Aquabacterium sp. OR-4: one gene and its partners. The protein of the gene in region 2 interacts with the protein of the main gene of each other region in a pairwise test. Links are inferred from orthologs where the notes say so. Each region holds a gene or a part of one and is shown on either strand. Other genes may lie near its edges.

The links.
Region 1: the proteins of ndk (region 2) and N4G63_RS19680 interact in binary tests that used the Escherichia coli proteins (3 or more experiments, as listed by UniProt). The link is inferred for Aquabacterium sp. OR-4 from one-to-one orthologs.
Region 3: the proteins of ndk (region 2) and N4G63_RS02955 interact in binary tests that used the Escherichia coli proteins (3 or more experiments, as listed by UniProt). The link is inferred for Aquabacterium sp. OR-4 from one-to-one orthologs.

Annotation. Positions count from the first base shown.
Region 1 is NZ_JAOCQD020000002.1:1,704,352-1,710,819, reverse strand. What follows is about bases 1,556-4,452. They hold N4G63_RS19680 (5-formyltetrahydrofolate cyclo-ligase), read left to right. Parts: upstream 1,556-2,655; coding sequence 2,656-3,249; downstream 3,250-4,452. Other genes in these bases: N4G63_RS19670 (carboxyl transferase domain-containing protein), read left to right, coding at 4,361-4,452; N4G63_RS19675 (OmpW/AlkL family protein), read right to left, coding at 3,434-4,057; N4G63_RS19685 (TfoX/Sxy family protein), read right to left, coding at 2,086-2,475; N4G63_RS19695 (LysR substrate-binding domain-containing protein), read right to left, coding at 1,556-1,576. In the rest of the region: N4G63_RS19700 (glutathione S-transferase family protein), read right to left, coding at 1-508; more of N4G63_RS19695, read right to left, coding at 581-1,555; more of N4G63_RS19670, read left to right, coding at 4,453-5,995; N4G63_RS19665 (hypothetical protein), read left to right, coding at 6,035-6,163; N4G63_RS19660 (GNAT family N-acetyltransferase), read left to right, coding at 6,160-6,468. UniProt on the Escherichia coli protein: Involved in the removal of 5-formyltetrahydrofolate.
Region 2 is NZ_JAOCQD020000001.1:2,258,520-2,264,973, forward strand. What follows is about bases 1,698-4,580. They hold ndk (nucleoside-diphosphate kinase), read right to left. Parts: upstream 3,412-4,580; coding sequence 2,983-3,411; downstream 1,698-2,982. Other genes in these bases: rlmN (dual-specificity RNA methyltransferase RlmN), read right to left, coding at 1,698-2,843; N4G63_RS09835 (pseudouridine synthase), read right to left, coding at 3,481-4,580. Also shown: N4G63_RS09815 (helix-turn-helix domain-containing protein), read right to left, coding at 1-875; type IV pilus biogenesis/stability protein PilW, read right to left, coding at 868-1,671; more of rlmN, read right to left, coding at 1,668-1,697; more of N4G63_RS09835, read right to left, coding at 4,581-5,910; SMC-Scp complex subunit ScpB, read right to left, coding at 5,907-6,454. UniProt on the Escherichia coli protein: Major role in the synthesis of nucleoside triphosphates other than ATP. The ATP gamma phosphate is transferred to the NDP beta phosphate via a ping-pong mechanism, using a phosphorylated active-site intermediate.
Region 3 is NZ_JAOCQD020000001.1:723,751-730,288, reverse strand. What follows is about bases 454-3,420. They hold N4G63_RS02955 (uracil-DNA glycosylase), read right to left. Parts: upstream 2,354-3,420; coding sequence 1,553-2,353; downstream 454-1,552. Other genes in these bases: trpD (anthranilate phosphoribosyltransferase), read right to left, coding at 3,224-3,420; trpC (indole-3-glycerol phosphate synthase TrpC), read right to left, coding at 2,407-3,204; tuf (elongation factor Tu), read right to left, coding at 454-1,056. Outside these bases: more of tuf, read right to left, coding at 1-453; more of trpD, read right to left, coding at 3,421-4,258; ltaE (low-specificity L-threonine aldolase), read right to left, coding at 4,288-5,352; N4G63_RS02935 (aminodeoxychorismate/anthranilate synthase component II), read right to left, coding at 5,352-5,942; trpE (anthranilate synthase component I), read right to left, coding at 5,961-6,538. UniProt on the Escherichia coli protein: Excises uracil residues from the DNA which can arise as a result of misincorporation of dUMP residues by DNA polymerase or due to deamination of cytosine.

The DNA of each region.
Region 1 (6,468 bases), on a different replicon or contig from region 2:
CGTCGGCCACCGAGTAGCCGCCAAACAGGAACGGCCCGCCGCTGGCGGCCAGCGCCTCGGTCCACAGCGTGACGATGCGCGCCAGGTCGGCCGCCGCGGCCGGCTTGTCGGCCAGCTGCTGTGCGCCCACCTCGGGCAGGTGGGCCTCGATGTTCATCGGAAACGCGCCGCGCAGGGCGGCAAAGCCGCTGTGCATCTCGGCGCACAGGCTGCGGGCGCGGGCGCGCGCGCTGCGTTCGGCCGGCCACAGCGCCTTGTCGGCACAGCGCTCGGCCAGGTATTCGGCAATGGCCAGGGTGTCCCAGACCAGCAGGCCGTCGTCGTCCACCAGGGCCGGCACGCGCCCGGCGGGCGAGACGGCGGTGATGGCCTTCTTGAAGCGCGAGTCGGCGCTGAAGCTGTCGAAGCGCAGCATCACCTCGTCGAAGGCGATGCCCTTCTCGCGCATCAGCACCCAGGGGCGCATGGACCAGGACGAGTAGTTCTTGTTGCCGATGTACAGCTTCATCGCGGGGCTCCGGGGGTGGGGGGATGGCTGTGCATGCTAGGCGGGCCGGTGCCGCCCGGGGGTGAGATTTCGTCATGGGCTTGATGCGCCGGACGCATCCGCCGGCAAGCTGCGCGCACCCGGACTGCCATAGGGATCGGACGCCGCGCCGGGGTTGGCCAGCGCCGTGCGGGTGAGCGCCGCCTCGTCGCGGATCCAGGCGATGAAGGCCTGCAGCTCGGGCCGCAGCCGCGCGCCGGGCAGCGGCAGCAGCCAGTAGGCGGCCGGGCTGTCCACCCGCCCGGCCGGGCCGAAGGGCTCGACCAGCTCGCCGCGCGCCAGCGCGTCATGCACCAGGGCCATGCGCGCCAGCGCGATGCCCTGGCCGGCCAGCGCGCCCTGCACCTGCTGGTGGGTGTAGTTCAGGTAGATCCAGCGGCGCGGCTCGAGCAGCGGCTGACCGGCCTCGCGCAGCCAGCGCCGCCAGCTCAGATAGACGGCGCTGGGGCGGTGGTCGTCCTCCTCCAGCAGCGCGTGGCCGGCCAGATCGGCCGCGGCGGCCAGCGGCGGCGCCTGGCCGCTGCGTGCCTGGGCCAGCAGCCAGGGGCTGGCCACCGGCGTGAGCCGCTCGCCGAACAGGCGCTCGGTCTCGGGCGTGCTGGCCACGTCGTCAAAGCCGTAGCGCAGCACCAGATCGACCTCGGGGTCGTCGAGCTCGGTCATCTTGTCGCTGGCGCTGATGCGGATGTCGATGTCGGGGTGGCGCTGCTGGAAGGTGGGCAGGCGCGGCAGCAGCCACAGCGTGGCGAACGAGGCAAAGGTCGACAGGTTCACATGCCGCCGCCCCTGCGCCACGCGGATCTGCCGCACCGTGCGGTCGATGCGCTCCAGCGCCGGCATCACCGCCTGGCGCAGGGCCTCGCCGGCGGCGGTGAGTTCCACCCGCCGCGTGCCGCGGTTGAACAGCGTGGCCCCCAGCTCCTGCTCCAGGCCCTTGATCTGGCGGCTGATGGCCGACTGGGTGAGAAACAGCTCGTCGGCCGCGGCGCTGAACGACAGCCGCCGCGCCACGGCCTCGAAGGCGCGCAGGCTGTCAAGCGCCAGCGGCCGGCGCGGGCCGGCCGCGCCGCCGGGCCGGGTGGGCGGGGTGCCGGGCGCGCGGGGGAGTCAGTATTCATTCCGTTCTCGCATCAAAGCCGGGCGCCGATCGCATTGGACTGGCCGGCGCCGCATGCCGATCATCTTGCCATCGACAGCGCCATGCCCAACCGGGCCGGCACCGGCCTCTCACCGCAGGAGATCATCATGAAGTCCACGCATCAATCCCCCGCATCGTCCAGCAGCCTGCAGCCGTTGGGCCGGGTGCCGCGCAGCCTGCGCCTGGCCGGCGCCAGGCGCCTCGAGGTGGCCCAGCCCGGCTGGCTGATGGTGCACGAGGGCCGGGTGTGGCTGACCCGCGACGGCGGCGGCGACGACCATGTGCTGGCCGCCGGCCAGCGCCTGTGGCTGGGCCGCGGTGTGCGCGTGGTGGTCGACTCGTGGCAGCCGGCCGTGGCCGCGTGCCTGGGCTGGCAGGCCGATGCGGTGGCCGCCGGCGCTCAGCGCCTGGGCGTGCCCGTGGCGCGGCGGCGCGGCGCCGCCGGTGCGGCAGCGGCGCTGGGTGCGGCCGCGGCGGCGGTGGCCTGGGCCGCGGCGGCGCGGGTCTTTGCCGCCCTGGGAGGTGGTTTGCTGGCCGCGGCGCGCAGCGCCGAGGCCAGGGCCAGCCGCGCCCAGGGCTGCATGGCCGCGGGCGAGTCCATGGCCGCGTCGGGCGCGCTCCAGTAACTGGTGAGCACGCGGCGGCCGGTGCGGGTGGCATAGCCGAAGGGCTGGCCGCCGGCGGCCGCGAACGCCGCCTGGCTCAGGGCGTCGGCCTTCAGGTACAGGCGCTGGTCGATGATCAGCGCGACCATCAGCGCCTCGATGAACAGGCCGTGGCCGCCAAACATGCGCCGTGCCTGTGGCCGCCCCAGCGAGGCCAGCAGCTCGAGGCAGTGGGCAGCAAACGCGGCATCGGCGGCCATGGTGGCGCGCAGTGTAGGGCGGGCCCGTGACAGCGTGAGCGATGTCGCAGCGGCGCAGGTGCCCGAGCTTGGGCGTGGGCCGGGCGCGCGGGCCACAATCCGGCCATGAGCTCCGAACGCCGTTTCCGATTCGACCAGCCCTCGCGCGACAAGCCCACGCTGCGCAAGCAGCTGCAGGCCGAGCGCCAGGCCATGGTGGACCGCCACCAGCGCAGCGTGCACCTGCAGGAGGTGATGCAGGTGTGGCTGCTTGACCGGCCCGAGGTGGCCATCGGCGCCTACTGGCCGATCAAGGGTGAGTTCGATGCGCTGCCGGCGCTGTACCGCTGGAGCGAGGTGAGCGGCGAGCGCATGCTGGGCCTGCCGGTGATGGACCGCCAGACCAAGCAGCTGCGCTTTCACGCCTGGTTTCCGGGCTGCCCGATGGAAGAAGACGCCTACGGCATTCCCAAGCCCAAGGACACGGTGCAGTTCCAGCCGCAGCTGCTGATCATTCCGCTGGTGGGTTTCGGCCCCGGCGGCAACCGCCTGGGCTACGGCGGCGGCTTCTACGACCGCACGCTGGCCGCGCTGCAGCCCCGGCCGGTGACCGTGGGCCTGGGCTTTGCGCATGGCTACATCCCCTGGCTCGAGATGGAGCCGCACGACGTGCCGCTGGACGCCATCCTTACCGAAGACGGCGTGGCCTGGGAGGCGTAGCTCACCCCCCTGCGGGCTGACGCCCGCCCCCTCAAGGGGGCACCCACCCTGGGCCCGGCAGAGCCGGGCCTCGGTGGTCGCTGGGTTGCGCTGGAATCCTGCAACGACCTTGCAATGACAAACGCCGCCCGAGGGCGGCGTTTGTCATCGTCGGTCGTGTCTCGTGTCTGAACGCGTCAGCACATCAGAAGCGCTTGCCCACGCCCACGCCGACCAGCAGCGGGTCGACCTTGAACTTGCCGTGGTCGACGCCGCCCACGTAGACGGTGGTGCCGATCTGCACCTTCTTCACGTCCACGTTCAGCAGCCAGCCACCGCCCAGCGGCACGTCGGCGCCCACCTGGGCGGCCAGGCCCCAGCTGTTGTGCTTCAGGCCCACCGCGCCATTGAGGATCTTCACGGCCGAGATGTTGGTGTAGTTCACGCCTGCGCCCAGGTAGGGACGGAAGCCGCCCAGGCCGGTGAAGTGGTACTGCACGGTCAGCGTCGGCGGCAGGTGCTTGAAGGTGCCGATCTGGGCGCGCGCGCCGTCTTCGTCCAGCGCGGTGAGCTTCTGCTTTTGCGGGTAGGTCAGGATCAGCTCGGCCGCCAGGTTGGGCGTGAAGAAGTAGCTGATGTCGAGTTCGGGAATGGTCTTGTTGTTGATCTGCAGCTTGGCGTCCAGATCGGTGCTGTCCTTGTTGGCCGAGTCCAGGTAGACGGCACGGGCGCGCACGATGAAGTTGCCGGTGTCCTGCGCCTGCACGGGCAGGGCGCTCACGGCGGCGGCGGCGGCGGCGATGGCGATCAGGGAGCGAATGGCGGTCATGCTGTTTTTCCTCAGGGTTGCAGTCCAGCAGGCCCGCTTTGCACCGGGCCCGTGAACGCATTGCACGCTGCCGGTCGGCGGCGGCCCTTGGCCCAGCGCAAGCCGCCGCCCGCCGCATGCCTCTGGCCACCAAGGGTTTGACCTGAGGCAAAGCGGGGTGATGCGGTGGCGCAACAGCGCGACTTGCGTCCTGCCACCCGGCCAGGCGCAAGCACTCAATTGACGTTTACGTAAACGTCACTTGATAATCCCGCCGCACACTCGACCCCACATCACATCCAGATCGCAAGCGCCGGAGACCGCATGGCCGTTCTGCAGAGCAAGCTCAATCCCCGCTCGCAAGAGTTCCGCAGCCACGCCGAGGCCATGCAGGCGCTGGTGGCCGATCTGAATGCCCGCCTGGCCAAGATCGCCGAAGGCGGTGGCGCCGATGCCCGCGCCAAGCATCTGGCGCGCGGCAAGCTGCTGCCGCGCGAGCGGGTCGAGCGTCTGCTCGACCCCGACACGCCCTTTCTCGAGATTGCGCCGCTGGCCGCGCTGAACATGTATCCCGAGAAAGACGGCCAGGGCGGCACGCGCGACGCCGCGCCGTCGGCCGGCCTGATCGCCGGCATCGGCCGCGTGGCCGGGGTCGACTGCGTGATCGTCTGCAACGACGCCACCGTCAAGGGCGGCACCTACTACCCGGTCACGGTCAAGAAGCACCTGCGCGCGCAGGAGATCGCGGCGCAGAACGGCCTGCCCTGCATCTACCTGGTCGACAGCGGCGGCGCCAACCTGCCCAACCAGGACGAGGTGTTTCCCGACCGCGATCACTTCGGCCGCATCTTCTACAACCAGGCCAACCTGTCGGCGGCCGGCATTGCGCAGATCGCCGTGGTGATGGGCAGTTGCACGGCCGGCGGCGCCTATGTGCCGGCGATGAGCGACGAGACCATCATCGTCAAGAACCAGGGCACCATCTTTCTTGGCGGCCCGCCGCTGGTGAAGGCGGCCACCGGCGAGGTGGTGAGCGCCGAAGACCTGGGCGGTGGCGACGTGCACACGCGGCTCTCGGGCGTGGCCGACCACCTGGCCGAGAACGACCTGCATGCGCTGGCCCTGGCGCGCCAGAGCGTGGGCCGGCTCAACCGCAGCAAGCCCCAGCCGCTGGCCTGCGTGCCGCCGCGGCCACCGCGTTTTGCCGCGGAAGAACTGCACGGCGTGATCCCCACCGACACGCGCAAGCCCTTCGATGTGCGCGAGGTGATTGCGCGCGTGGTCGACGACAGCGCGTTTGACGAGTTCAAGGCCCGCTACGGCGCCACGCTGGTGTGCGGCTTTGCCCACATCGAGGGCATGCCGGTGGGCATCGTGGCCAACAACGGCATCCTGTTTGCCGAGAGCGCCAACAAGGGCGCGCACTTCATCGAGCTGTGCTGCCAGCGCAAGGTGCCGCTGGTGTTTCTGCAGAACATCACCGGCTTCATGGTCGGGCGCAAGTACGAGAACGACGGCATCGCCCGCGCCGGCGCCAAGATGGTCACCGCGGTGGCCTGCGCCGCGGTGCCCAAGTTCACCGTGATCATTGGCGGCAGCTTCGGCGCCGGCAACTACGGCATGTGCGGCCGCGCCTACAGCCCGCGCCTGCTGTGGATGTGGCCCAACGCGCGCATCAGCGTGATGGGCGGCGAGCAGGCCGCCAGCGTGCTGGCCACCGTCAAGCGTGACGGGCTCGAGGCCAAGGGCGGCAGCTGGAGCGCCGACGATGAAGAAGCCTTCAAGGCGCCCATCCGCCAGCAGTACGAACTGCAGGGCCACCCCTACTACGCCAGCGCCCGGCTGTGGGACGACGGCGTGATCGACCCCGCCGACACCCGCCGCGTGCTGGCCCTGGGCCTCAGCGCGGCGCTCAATGCGCCGATCCCCGAGACCCGCTTCGGGGTGTTCCGCATGTGATGTGCATGATGTGCTGGATGGCTCACCTGGACACACACCATGCGCACCCACATTGACCTCGACCTCGACCCCGACATCAACATCGCCAACGGGCCACTCGACGCCGCCCGCGCGGGCAAGGGTTTCGAGCCGGCGCGCGGCCTGCGCACCTGGGGGCATCGCGCATGAACGGTTTCAACCTGCGCGTATTGCAGCCCGCTGACTCGCTGGCCGAGCTGACCGCGCTGCTGCACCGCGCCTATGCGCCATTGGGCGCGGCCGGCATGAACTTCACCGCCGTGAACCAGACCGAGGCCCAGACCGCCGAGCGCGTGCGCCACGGCCAGTGCCTGGTGGCCGAGCGCGATGGCCGGCTGATCGGCACGGTCACGGTGAACGGCGCCTTCGATCCCAACCAGCAGGCCTGGGCGCGTGCCACGCCGTGGTTCTACCGCAGCGATGTGGCCCACTTCCACCAGTTCGCGGTGGCGCCC
Region 2 (6,454 bases):
GCCGGGCCGTCGAAGGCCATGCTCTCACCCGCGCTGAAGGTGCGGGCAACCAGCACGCGGCCCTGGGCGTCCTGCACCTGCACCCAGGTGTTCTGCACGGCGCGCATCTGCAGCACGCCCGAGGCTGCCGCGGCCCCTGGCAGCGCAGCCACCGCGGTGGCCGGGCTCTCGGCCGCGGGCACGGCCGCCGACACAGCCGCCGACGCCGCGGGCACCGGCTCGGCCAGCGGCGCGGCCAGCGGCGCGGCGGCCTGCACCGGCTCGGCCGGCACGGCAGCGGTCTGTGCCGCAGCAGGCGGCACTGCACCAGGCGGTACCGCACCAGGCAGCACGGCCGGCGCCGGCGAGGCGGCATCGCCGCCCGGCAGCGTGGCGCCCAGCGGTTCGGCCAGCTGGCGTGGCACCAGCACGAACGCGGCCGCTGCCAACAGCAGCAAGGCCGCCAGCCAGGGCACGGGCCGGCGCCACGGCGCCCATTCGGACCAGGCCGACCAGGTCGACCAGGCGCCCCAGGCCAGACCATGGCCGCGCTCGGGCATCGGCGTGTTCAGGCCTTCGTCCACGCGCTCCAGGCGGCTGGCCACTGCGCCGGGCATGCGCGCCAGCACCGGCGCTGCATCGGCCTTGAGTGCGCGGCACACGGTCTGGGCCAGCGCGCGGGCAAAGGTCAGGTCGGGCAGCTCGCCCAGGCGACCGGCCTCCAGCGCATCCAGCTTGGCCGGCGTGACCTTGATGGCCGTGGCCAGCGCGGCGATGTGCATGCCCTGCGCCTCGCGCAACTGGCGCAGCATGGCGCCGGCCGCCGCGGCATCGGCAGTCACGGCCTGAGCGGCATGGGCAGGCGACAAGCCCGGCGAGACAGAAGCTTCAGTCATCGAACTGCCCGCGCTCGTACAGCGCGGCTTCGGGCGATTGCGGATGGCGCGAGCGCAGCTGGTCGCCCAGGCGTCGCGCCGGCTGGATGCGGCCGGCCTTGTGCTCGATGCGTGCGGCCAGCCACAGGGTCTGGGCATTCACCAGCGCCGGGTTGTCGTTCAGACGCCCGACGTAAAAGCGCGCGCGCTCGAGCTCGCCACGCCGGTACAGCACCTCGGCCAGGTTGATGCCCACGGCCGGGTTGGCGGGGTCGAGCTCGTAGGCGCGCATCAGCGCGCCCTCGGCCTCGGTCCAGCGCGAATCGCGGCCAAAGCAGATGCCGCGCGCCAGCTGGGTGCGCGCCACATCGCGGTACTGCGGCTGGGCCAGGGCCTCGGCAAAACGCGCCTGAGCCTCGGCCTGGCGGTTCTGCTGGCAATAGAACCAGCCCTGGTTGTGCAGCAGGCCGCCGTCGCGCGGGTTGATCGCCAATGCGCGGCGATAGCTGTCTTCGGCCAACCGGCTCTCGCCCATGGCGCCGTAGATCAGCGCACGCAGGCCGTAGGCATCGGCCGACTGCGGGTTGATGGCAAGCGCCTGCTTGACCTCGTCCAGCGCGGTGTCGAGCTGGCCGCGACCGAAGTAGGCGCTGGCCAGTTCGAGCCGCACCTGCGCGCGGCGGTCGACATCGGTCTGGTCGGAGGCGGTGGCGATGGCGCGCGGCTCATCGGCCGGCAGGCGCTCCGGGCCGGCGGCACAGGCCGCCAGCAGCAGGCCAGCGGCCAGGACGACCCCCGCAGCGGCGGCGCGCATCATGGCGCGGCGGGCCCGGCCGCGGGCGGCGGCTTGGCCGCACCGGGCACCAGGCGCACCACCTGCACCTCCGGGCGGGTCAGGCGCTCGGCGGCGCGGGTGCGGTCCTGCACCTCGCCGGCCAACTGCCCGCAGGCGGCGGCAATGTCGTCGCCGCGGGTCTTGCGGATGGTGGTCACGATGCCGGCGTCCTGCAGTACCTGGGCAAAGGCCAGCACCCGCTCGCGCGGCGAGCGGTGCAGGCCCGAGGCCGGGAAGGGGTTGAACGGAATCAGGTTGAGCTTGCACGGCACGCGCGGCGCACCGGCACGGCCCTGCACCAGCGCGATCAGCTGCCGCGCCTGCTCGGGGGAATCGTTCACGCCGTCGAGCATGCAGTACTCGAAGGTGATGAAGTCGCGCGGCGCCGCCGCCAGATAGCCCTGGCAGGCCGCAAACAGCTCGGCCAGCGGGTACTTGCGGTTCAGCGGCACCAGCTGGTCGCGCAGCGCGTCGTCGGGCGCGTGCAGCGAGACGGCCAGCGCCACCGGGCAATCGGCCTTCAGGCGCTCGATCATGGGCACCACGCCCGAGGTCGACACGGTGACGCGCCGCCGCGACAGGCCGTAGCCATGGTCGTCGAGCATCACCTTCAGCGCGGGCACCAGCGCAGCGTAGTTCTGCAGCGGCTCGCCCATGCCCATCATCACCACGTTGGTGATGGCGCGTTCGCCAGCGGGCAGCTTGAGGCGCTGGCGCAGATGGTGCTCGGCAAACCACAGCTGGGCCAGGATCTCGCCCGTGCCAAGGTTGCGGCTGAAGCCCTGGTGGCCGGTGGAGCAGAAGCGGCAGCCCACGGCGCAACCGGCCTGCGAGCTGATGCACAGCGTGCCACGGTCGTCCTCGGGGATGAACACCGCCTCGACGGCATCGCCCGCGCCCACGTCGAACAGCCACTTGATCGTGCCGTCGGCCGAGGCCTGCTCGCTGGCCACCGGCAGCGGCCGCATGACGGCCGTGCCCTGCAGCTTGGTGCGCAGCGACTTGGCCAGATCACTCATCTGGTCGAAATCGCGCGCGCCCTTCTGGTGGATCCAGCGAAACAGCTGCACGGCGCGGAAGCGCTTCTCGCCCAGCGTCCCGCACCACGCCGTCAGCGCGTCGAGATCGAAGTCGAGCAGGTTGACCAGGCTCACGGTACAGAGCAGCGAGAAAGGCTACCCGATCCGCCAAGCACCGCAGCCCACCCAGCGGCCGCCGCGGAACCGGCTCCGCCGGGCCGCTGGCGGCGCCCCCTGGGGGGAGGCGCCGAAGGCGCTTCGGGGGGAGCCAAGCTCAGCGGCCAGCGTAGACGTTCATGCCGGGGAAGAAGAACGCCACTTCGACAGCGGCGGTTTCCGGGGCGTCCGAGCCGTGCACGGCATTGGCGTCGATCGAGTCGGCGAAGTCGGCACGGATGGTGCCCTTCTCGGCCTTCTTGGGGTCGGTGGCGCCCATCAGCTCACGGTTCTTGGCGATGGCGCCTTCACCTTCCAGCGCCTGGATCATCACCGGGCCCGAGACCATGAAGTCGACCAGGTCCTTGAAGAACGGACGGGCCTTGTGCACGGCGTAGAACTGTTCGGCTTCGCCACGCGACAGGTGCACCATCTTGGCGGCGATGACCTTCAGGCCGGCGCCTTCAAAGCGGGCGTAGATCTGGCCGATCACGTTCTTCGCGACGGCGTCAGGCTTGATGATCGAGAGGGTGCGTTCGATGGCCATGAAATGCTCCTGAATCAAGGACTTGAGGGTTAACCGCGCATTCTAGCGCGACGGGGTGAAAGCACCGGGTCAGCGGCGGCCGCGCTTGCGACCACCACCACCACCACCACCACCACCACCACCACCACCTCCACCTCCACCGCCGCCGCCGCGGTTGTCGTTCTGGAACTTGCGCACGAAGGCATCGGCGCCGATGTAGCCCACCGAGGTCTTCATCGGGTCGGGCTGGCCGCCGCCAGCACCACCACCACCGCCACCACCGCCGCCGCCCTTGCCCTTGCGGGCAAACGGGTTCTGCTTCTGCACGAAGCGCTTGTCGTAGGTCTGCTCCAGCGGGTTCGGGATCGGGCCGTCCTCGGCGTACTCGCGCTTGGGCTGGCGCGCCTCGCGGATGGCACGCTTGTCGAAGGTCTGGATCAGCGGGTTCGGGATGCGCGCAAACTCGTCCGACTCGCGGTCACGCGGCGGACGCTCGGCGCGATCACCCCGGTCGGCACGTTCTGCACGGTCGGGGCGCTCACGGCGCTCCTGCGGCCCGGCCGGCTGGCCCTGGCCCTGCTGGCCCTGCCCGCGCTGGCCGCCCTGCTTGGGGCCACGCTCCTGCGGCCGGTCGTTGCGCTCGCCGCGGTCCTGGCCGCGCTGCTTGCCACGCGGGCCGTCACCACGGCGGCCATCGCGTTCGCCGTCGCGCGGTGCTTCGCGGCCATCGCGGCCGTCACGCCCATCGCGACCGTCACGCCCATCGCGGCCCTCACGCCCATCGCGCCCGTCACGGCCACCGCGCACCGGCTCGCGGCCTCCCGCGGCACGGCGCAGCTCGGCCACCTCGGCCACGTTGAGCGCCACATGCACGCCACGCTTCAGGCCGCGCGGCAGCACCACGCAGCCGTAGCGGATGCGGATCAGCCGGCTGACCGCCAGGCCCACCTTGTCGAAGAGCTTGCGCACCTCGCGGTTGCGGCCTTCGTTGATGACCACGCGGTACCAGTGGTTCACGCCTTCGCCGCCGCCGTCTTCGATCGACGTGAACTGCGCCCGCTGGCCATCGATCTCGACGCCATCGATCAGCTTCTGGCGCTGCTCCTGGTCCAGCGAGCCCAGCACGCGCACCGCGTACTCGCGCTCGACGCCGAAGCGCGGGTGCATCAGCTGGTTGGCCAGTTCGCCCGAGTTGGTGAACAGCAGCAGGCCTTCGGTGTTGATGTCGAGCCGGCCGACCGACTGCCACTTGCCCTGAGGCAGACGCGGCAGGCGGCGGAACACCGTGGGGCGGTGCTGCGGATCGTCGTGCGTGACCACTTCGCCCACCGGCTTGTGATAGGCCAGCACACGCGCCGGCAGGGGCGCGATGCGGACCTTGATCTGCCGGCCGGCCACGCTGATGCGGTCACCGAACGAGATGCGCTGGCCGGTGTGAGCCACCTGGCCATTGACCTGCACCTTGCCTTCGGCGATGAGCTGCTCCATGTCGCGGCGCGAGCCGATGCCGGCCTGGGCCAGCACCTTGTGCAGCTTGGGCGCATCGGGGTCGGCGGCCAGCACACGCTTGTCGGCGTCGGGCGGCGGCGGGGCTTCGCCGGCCGCGGCGTCGTAGGCACCCGACAGCACATCGGCGAAAGCCTCGCCCACGTCCAGACCCACCGGGCGCGGGCCGCCGTTGTCGTCGCCCACCACGGCCGCCTCGGGCGGCACCACCATGGGTTCGTCGTCGTCATCGTCGCCATCGTCGCTGGCGCCGGGTTGCACGGTGACCACGGTGTATTCATCGGCCGCGCCGGCGCTGGCGGCATCACCGCCCTCGTCGCCACGCCCTTCGCCACGCCGGCCACGGCGGCGGTTGCGATTGCGGTTGCGGCGGCTTTCGCCATCGGCGCCAGCGTCTGCGCCGCCGGGTTCGCCACCTGCTTCGCCACCTGCCGCCCCATCCGCCGCTGCGGCGGCCTCGGTGGCCTCGGCGGGCGCGCTGGCGGCATCGGCGGCCGCGCCAGCCTGGGCACGCCCGGCCGCGGCCGGCGCAGGCGCAGGCACCGCGGCCGGCGCTTGCGGCAGCTCAGCGGCCGCCACCGGTGCGGCGGCAGCCAGCGGCGCCTCGGCTGCCGGCTCGGCAGCAGCCGCTGTACGGCGCCGTGTGCGGGCCGGCTTGGCCGCGGGTGCGTCGGCCACGGCATCGGCGCCCGGCTCAGGCGACGGGGCAGCGGCCGGCTCGGCGGCGGCCGGCGCCGCGGGTGCCGCAGCGGCTTCAGCCGGCTCGGCTGCCGGCGCGGCGGCCTTGCGCCGGGTGCGCTTGGCGGCAGGTGCGGGCGCCACGTCGGCTTCGGCCACCGGCTCGGCCACCACCGCCGCCGCGGGGCTGGTCGGCTCGGCAGACGCGTCGGCGGCGGGCTCGGTGGCCTTCACGGCGCGCTTGCGGCGCGGCTTGGGCGCGGCGGCCTCGGCTTCGGCTGCGCCAGGCGCACCCGACAGGTCGGAGGGCTTGGAATCGTTGTCTTGCGGGTTCATGCGTGCGCAGCGGGGGGGATGTCGGTGGAGGCGTCGCCGTCGGCCGGTGCCGGGGCGGGATCGGCAGCCGCAGGAGCGGTTGCCTCGGGGTCAAGCAGGGAGGCGGCAGGTGCCGCCAGGTCAGCGGGCACGGCCGGTGCCAGAACCTCGGCGAGGTCGGTCACCACGGCCACGGCCTCGGCGGGCAGGGCCGCGTCCAGCGGCAGATCGGCCTGGCCGGGATCGTCTTCCGGCGCCGGTGGCGGCAGCTCGGCACGGCCGGGGTCGAACACCTCGGCCGTGGGCGGGCCTTCGAGCGTTGGCAGCTGGTCGAGGCTGGCCAGGCCGAGGTCGTCAAGAAACTGCCGCGTGGTGGCATACAGCGCCGGGCGGCCCGGCGCCTCGCGGTAGCCGATGCTCTCGATCCAGCCGCGGTCCTCGAGCGACTTGACGATCTGGCTGGAGACCGTGACACCGCGGATGTCTTCGATGTCGCCGCGGGTCACCGGCTGGCGGTAGGCAATGATGGCCAGCGTCTCCATCGTGGCGCGCGAGTAGCGCGGCG
Region 3 (6,538 bases), 1.5 Mb from region 2 along the record:
CATTTCCTTGTCCTTCGGCAGCTCCACCGCGCCGGTCACGTCCGTCGTGCGGAAGTAGAACTGGGGACGGTAGTTGTTGAAGAACGGGGTGTGGCGGCCGCCCTCTTCCTTGCTGAGCACGTAGATCTCGGCGGTGAAGTGGGTGTGCGGCTTGACCGAACCCGGCTTGCACAGCACCTGGCCGCGCTCGACGTCTTCACGCTTGGTGCCGCGCAGCAGGATGCCCACGTTGTCGCCAGCCTGGCCCTGATCGAGCAGCTTGCGGAACATTTCCACGCCGGTGCAGGTGGTCTTGACCGTGGCACGGATGCCCACGATCTCGATTTCTTCGCCGACCTTGACGATGCCGCGCTCGACGCGACCGGTCACCACCGTGCCGCGGCCCGAGATCGAGAACACGTCTTCCACCGGCATCAGGAACGCACCGTCCACGGCGCGCTCGGGCGTCGGGATGTAGCTGTCGAGTGCATCGGCCAGACGGAAGATCGCCTGCTCGCCCAGATCACCGGTGTCGCCTTCGATGGCCAGCTTGGCCGAGCCCTTGACGATCGGGGTGTCGTCGCCCGGGAAGTCGTACTTGCTGAGCAGCTCGCGCACTTCCATTTCGACCAGCTCGAGCAGCTCGGCGTCGTCGACCATGTCGCACTTGTTCAGGAAGACGATGATGTAGGGCACGCCCACCTGACGCGCCAGCAGGATGTGCTCGCGGGTCTGGGGCATCGGGCCGTCAGCGGCCGAGCACACCAGGATCGCGCCGTCCATCTGCGCCGCACCCGTGATCATGTTCTTCACGTAGTCGGCGTGGCCCGGGCAGTCCACGTGCGCGTAGTGGCGGTTGGCCGTCTCGTACTCGACGTGCGCGGTGTTGATCGTGATGCCGCGCGCCTTCTCTTCGGGCGCTGCGTCGATCTGGTCGTAGGCCTTGGCCTCGCCGCCGAACTTCTTGGCCAGAATCGTCGTGATCGCCGCCGTCAGCGTCGTCTTGCCGTGGTCAACGTGTCCAATCGTGCCCACGTTCACGTGCGGCTTGGTACGTTCGAACTTGCCCTTTGCCATGTTGCGCGCTCCTCGCGATCAAACAGGTAAATGAAGAGAATGATAGGTGGTGCCCATGGCGGGAATCGGACCCGCGACCTCTCCCTTACCAAGGGAGTGCTCTACCACTGAGCCACATGGGCAGTCGACACAGGATTGAACCCGACAAGGCGCAATCCGGTACCGACTTCAAAGAACCATCCGCACGCTGGAGCGGGAAACGGGAATCGAACCCGTGTCATTAGCTTGGAAGGCCAAGGTTCTACCATTGAACTACTCCCGCCTTGCCATACCCCGATGCACTCGCGTGCCGCGCATCAAGGCCCAACAATTTTTTCTTCGCTTGGTGGAGGAGGCTGGATTCGAACCAGCGTAGGCGTAAGCCAACAGATTTACAGTCTGCCCCCTTTAGCCACTCGGGCACCCCTCCGCGGCGAAGAACTGAGGACTATAGCAGAGTTTCCATGACACAACAATGACTGCCGGCTGGGCTGGCGTTCTGAAGCCCCGCGGCCGTTCAGCGCCGCCAGTCCAGCCGCGGCAGGTCGGCATGGCGCTCAGCCGCGAAGGCCTGGGCCGCCGCGAAATGCCCGCAGCCGATGAAGGGCACGGGCGGGCGGCGCGCCGACAAGGGCGAGGGGTGGTTGGCGCACAGCACGCGGTGCCGGCCGGCACCGGCCGCGTCGATCAAGGCCCGCTTGGCCTGCGCATGTGCGCCCCACAACAGGTAGGCCTTGTCGCCCGCGTCGGCGGCGGTGGCGCGGATCAGCGCGTCGGTCAGCGCCTCCCAGCCCTGCCGGGCGTGGCTGGCCGGCTGGCCGTCCTCGACGGTGAGGGTGGTGTTGAGCAGCAGCACGCCCTGGCGCGCCCAGCAGGACAGCTGGCCGTGCGCCGGCGGCAGCAGGCCCAGATCGCGCTGCAGCTCGACATCGATGTTGCGCAGGCTGGGCGGGATGCGCTGGCCGGCGGGCACCGAAAAGGCCAGGCCCTCGGCCTGCCCGGGGCCGTGGTAAGGGTCCTGACCCAGGATCACCACACGCACCGCGGCGCGGGGGGTCAGGCGCAGGGCGTGGAACACGTCGGCCGGGTAGATCGTGGCTCCGGCGGCCTGGCGGCCGGCAATGAAGCGGCGCAGCGCCTGGCCTTCGGCCGATGCCGCCCAGGCCGCGATCAAGGGCGCCCAGTCGCCCAGCCTGGTGGCGGCATGCGCCAGCACGGCATCGATCGGCTCGGCCAGGCGGTTGCTGGCGGCTGGCGGAGGCGCCGGGGCGGCGCCGGCCGGCGCGTCAAACAGGCTGGCCTGCGCCGATCCGGCCACTGCGCGGGTTGCCGCTGGCGCGGCCATGTCGACCGGCGCTGCCGAGCCGCGCCTCACGCGAACAGCCGGGCCAGCTCGGCACCCGGGTCGTCGGCGCGCATGAAGGCCTCGCCCACCAGAAAGGCGTGCACGTTGGCCTCGCGCATGCGGCGCACATCGGCCGGGCCCACGATGCCCGATTCGGTGACCAGCAGGCGGTCGGCAGGCACGCGCGGCAGCAGGCCCAGCGTGGTGTCGAGCGACACGTCAAAGGTGCGCAGATTGCGGTTGTTGATGCCGACCAGCGGCGTCTTCAGGCGCAGCGCGCGCTCGAGCTCGTCGCTGTCGTGCACCTCCACCAGCACATCCAGGCCCAGCTCGACAGCGCAAGCTTCCAGCTCGGCCATCTGCGCATCGGCCAGGCATGCGGCGATCAGCAGGATGGCGTCGGCACCCATTGCCCGCGCTTCCAGCACCTGGTAGGGGTCGACGAGGAAGTCCTTGCGGATCACCGGCAGCGTGCAGGCGGCGCGCGCCTGCTGCAGGTATTCGGTGCAGCCCTGGAAGAACGGCCGGTCGGTCAGCACGCTGAGGCAGGCCGCGCCGCCGCGCTGGTAGCTGGCGGCGATGTCGGCGGGGCGGAAATCGGCGCGGATCACGCCCTTGCTGGGGCTGGCCTTCTTGGCCTCGGCAATCACGGCCGGCAGGCCGGCGGCCACCTTGGCCTGCAGCGCCGCGGCAAAACCGCGTGGCGGGTTGAGTCGGTTGACCTCGTCGGCGCGGATGCGCAGCGCGGCCTCGGATTCGGCGGCGCGCGCAGCGGCCACCTCGGTCCACTTGACCTCGACGATCTTGTTCAGGATGTCGGACATGGCGAGTTCCTCTGGACGGTCAGGCAGCGCCCAGGCGCTGCGTGGCGGCGACAAACTGGTTCAGCCGGGCCACTGCCGCGCCCGAGGCCACGGCCTCGCGGGCACGCTTGACGCCTTCGGCCACGCTGGCGGCCACGCCGGCCGCATACAGCGCCGCACCGGCGTTGAGCAGCACGATGTCGCGCACCGGGCCGTCCTCGTTGGCCAGCGCGCGCTGGATGCACTGCACCGATTCGTCGCGGTTGGCCACGCGCAGCACACGGCTGTCGTAGACCGGCAGGCCGAAGTCGCTGGGGTGCACGACGTACTCGCGCACCTCGCCGTTCTTGAGCTCGCCCACCAGGGTCTCGCCCGACAGCGAGACCTCGTCCATGCCGTTCATGCCGTAGACCACCAGCGCATGCTCGGCGCCCAGGCGCTGCAGCACGCGCACCAGGATGCCCACCAGATCGGGGTGGAACACGCCCAGCAGCGTGTTGGGCGCGCCGGCCGGGTTGGTCAGCGGGCCCAGGATGTTGAACAGGGTGCGCACGCCCAGCTCCTTGCGCACCGGCGCGGCATGCTTCATCGACGCATGGTGGTTGGGCGCGAACATGAAGCCGATGCCGGTCTCGGCGATGCACGCGGCCACCTGCTCGGGCTTCAGGTCGATGCGTGCGCCCAGGGCCTCGATCACGTCGGCCGAGCCCGAGGTGGACGACACGCTGCGCCCGCCGTGCTTGGCCACGCGCGCGCCGGCCGCGGCCGCCACGAAGGTGGACGCGGTGGAGATGTTGAAGGTGTGCGAGCCGTCGCCGCCGGTGCCGACGATGTCGACCAGGTGCGTGCGGTCGGCCACCGCCACCGGCGTGGCGAACTCGCGCATCACCTGGGCGGCGGCGGCGATCTCGCCCACCGTTTCCTTCTTGACGCGCAGACCGATGGCAAAGGCCGCGATCATCACCGGCGACATCTCGCCCTGCATGATGCGGCGCATCAGCGCCAGCATCTCGTCGTGGAAGATCTCGCGGTGCTCGATGACGCGGGTCAGGGCTTCGGTGTTGGTGATCGGCATGGCGGATCTCCTGGCAGCGGTTCAGGGGGTCAGGACAGCAGAAATTCGCGCACCGCGGCAACGGCGCGGTCGATGCCGGCATCGTCGACATCGAGGTGGGTGACGAAGCGCAGGCCGATCAGGCCGGTGGCCAGCACGCCGCGCGTGGCCAGGTGGGCCAGCAGCGCCGCACCGCGGCCCTCGGCCACGCCGTGCAGGCTGGCGAAGACGATGTTGGTCTGCGGCGGCGTCACGCTCAGGCCCGGCAGGCCGCTCAGGCCGTCTGCCAGGCGACGGGCCCGGGCATGGTCGTCGGCCAGACGCGCCACATGGTGGTCCAGCGCATGCAGCGCCGCGGCGGCCAGCAGGCCCACCTGGCGCAGGCCGCCGCCGGTGACCTTGCGCCAGCGCCGCGCACGGGTGATGAACTCCGCCGGGCCGACCAGGGCCGAACCCACCGGCGCGCCCAGGCCCTTGCTGAAGCACACGCTGACCGTGTCGAAGCCGTGCGCCAGTGCGGCCGGCACTGCGCCCGAGGCCACGGCGGCGTTGAACAGGCGCGCGCCGTCCAGGTGCGTGGCCAGGCCGCGGCCATGGGCCAGCGCGGTGGCCTCGGCCACATAGGTGGCGGGCAGCACGTTGCCGTTCCAGGTGTTCTCCAGGCACAGCAGGCGACTGCGGGCGAAGTGCAGGTCGTCGGGCTTGATGGCCGCGGCGATGTCGGCCAGGTCCATCGTGCCGTCGGGGCGCATCGCCAGCGGCTGCGGCTGCAGCCCGCCCAGCACTGCGCCGCCGCCGCCCTCGTAGCGGTAGCAATGCGCCAGCTGGCCGACGATGTACTCGTCGCCGCGCGTGCCATGGGTGAGCAGCGCGCACAGGTTGCTGGCCGTGCCGCTGGGCATGAACAGCGCGGCCTCCTTGCCCAGCAGCGCGGCGATGCGGGCCTGCAGCGCATGCACCGTGGGGTCGTCGTCGAACACGTCGTCGCCCACCTCGGCGGCGGCCATGGCCGCACGCATCGCCGCGGTGGGCCGCGTCACCGTGTCGCTGCGCAGATCAACCACCGGGCCGGCGGCACGGGTGCCGATACCGGATCCGTAGGCCACGCCGCTCATCAGGCGCCTCGGCCCAAGTTGAGGAAGTTGCGCAGCATCGCGTGGCCGTGCTCCGACAGGATGCTCTCGGGGTGGAACTGCACCCCTTCCAGCGGCTGATCGGTGGCGGCCAGGTCGCGGTGGCGCACGCCCATGATCTCGCCGTCCTGGCTGGTGGCCGTGACCACCAGCTCCTTCGGGCAGCTGGCCTGCTCGATCACCAGCGAGTGGTAGCGGATCACGTTGAACTGCCTGGGCAGGCCCAGGTAGACGCCCTGCTGGTCGGTGCTCAGCACATCGGCCTTGCCGTGCATCTGGGTCTTGGCGCGTACGATGTTGCCGCCGAGCGCCGCCCCGATGCTCTGGTGGCCCAGGCACACCCCCAGGATGGGCAGCTTGCCGATGTAGGCCTGGATGGCCGGCACGCACACGCCGGCCTCGGCCGGCGAGCAGGGGCCAGGCGAGAGCACCAGGTACTGCGGCTTGAGCGCACCGATCTCGTCCACCGTGATCTCGTCGTTGCGGATCACGCGCACGTCCTGGCCCAGCTCACCGAAGTACTGCACCAGGTTGAAGGTGAAGGAATCGTAGTTGTCGATCATCAACAGCATGGTCGTTCTCCTTCGTCCTCAGAAGCCTTCTTCCACCAGCTCGGCGGCGCGCAGCAGGGCGCGCGCCTTGTGCTCGGTTTCCTTCCACTCCATCGCCGGCACCGAATCGGCCACCACGCCGGCCGCGGCCTGCACGTACAGGGTGTTGTTCTGCACGATGCCGGTGCGGATGGCGATGGCCACGTCCATGTCGCCGGCAAAGCTGAGGTAGCCACAGGCGCCGCCGTAGATGCCGCGCTTGACGGGCTCCAGCTCGTCGATGATCTCCATGGCGCGGATCTTGGGCGCGCCGCTCAGCGTGCCGGCCGGGAAGGTGGCCTTGAGCACATCCATGTTGCTCATGCCGTCCTTCAGCAGGCCTTCGACGTTGCTGACGATGTGCATCACATGCGAGTAGCGCTCGATCTCGAAGGCCTCGGTCACCTTCACCGTGCCGGTCTTGGCGATGCGGCCGATGTCATTGCGCGCCAGGTCGATCAGCATCAGGTGCTCGGCCCGCTCCTTGGGATCGGCCTGCAGCTCGGCCGCCAGCGCGGCGTCGCGCTCGGGCGTGGCACCGCGCGGGCGTGTGCCGGCCAGCGGGCGGATGGTGACCT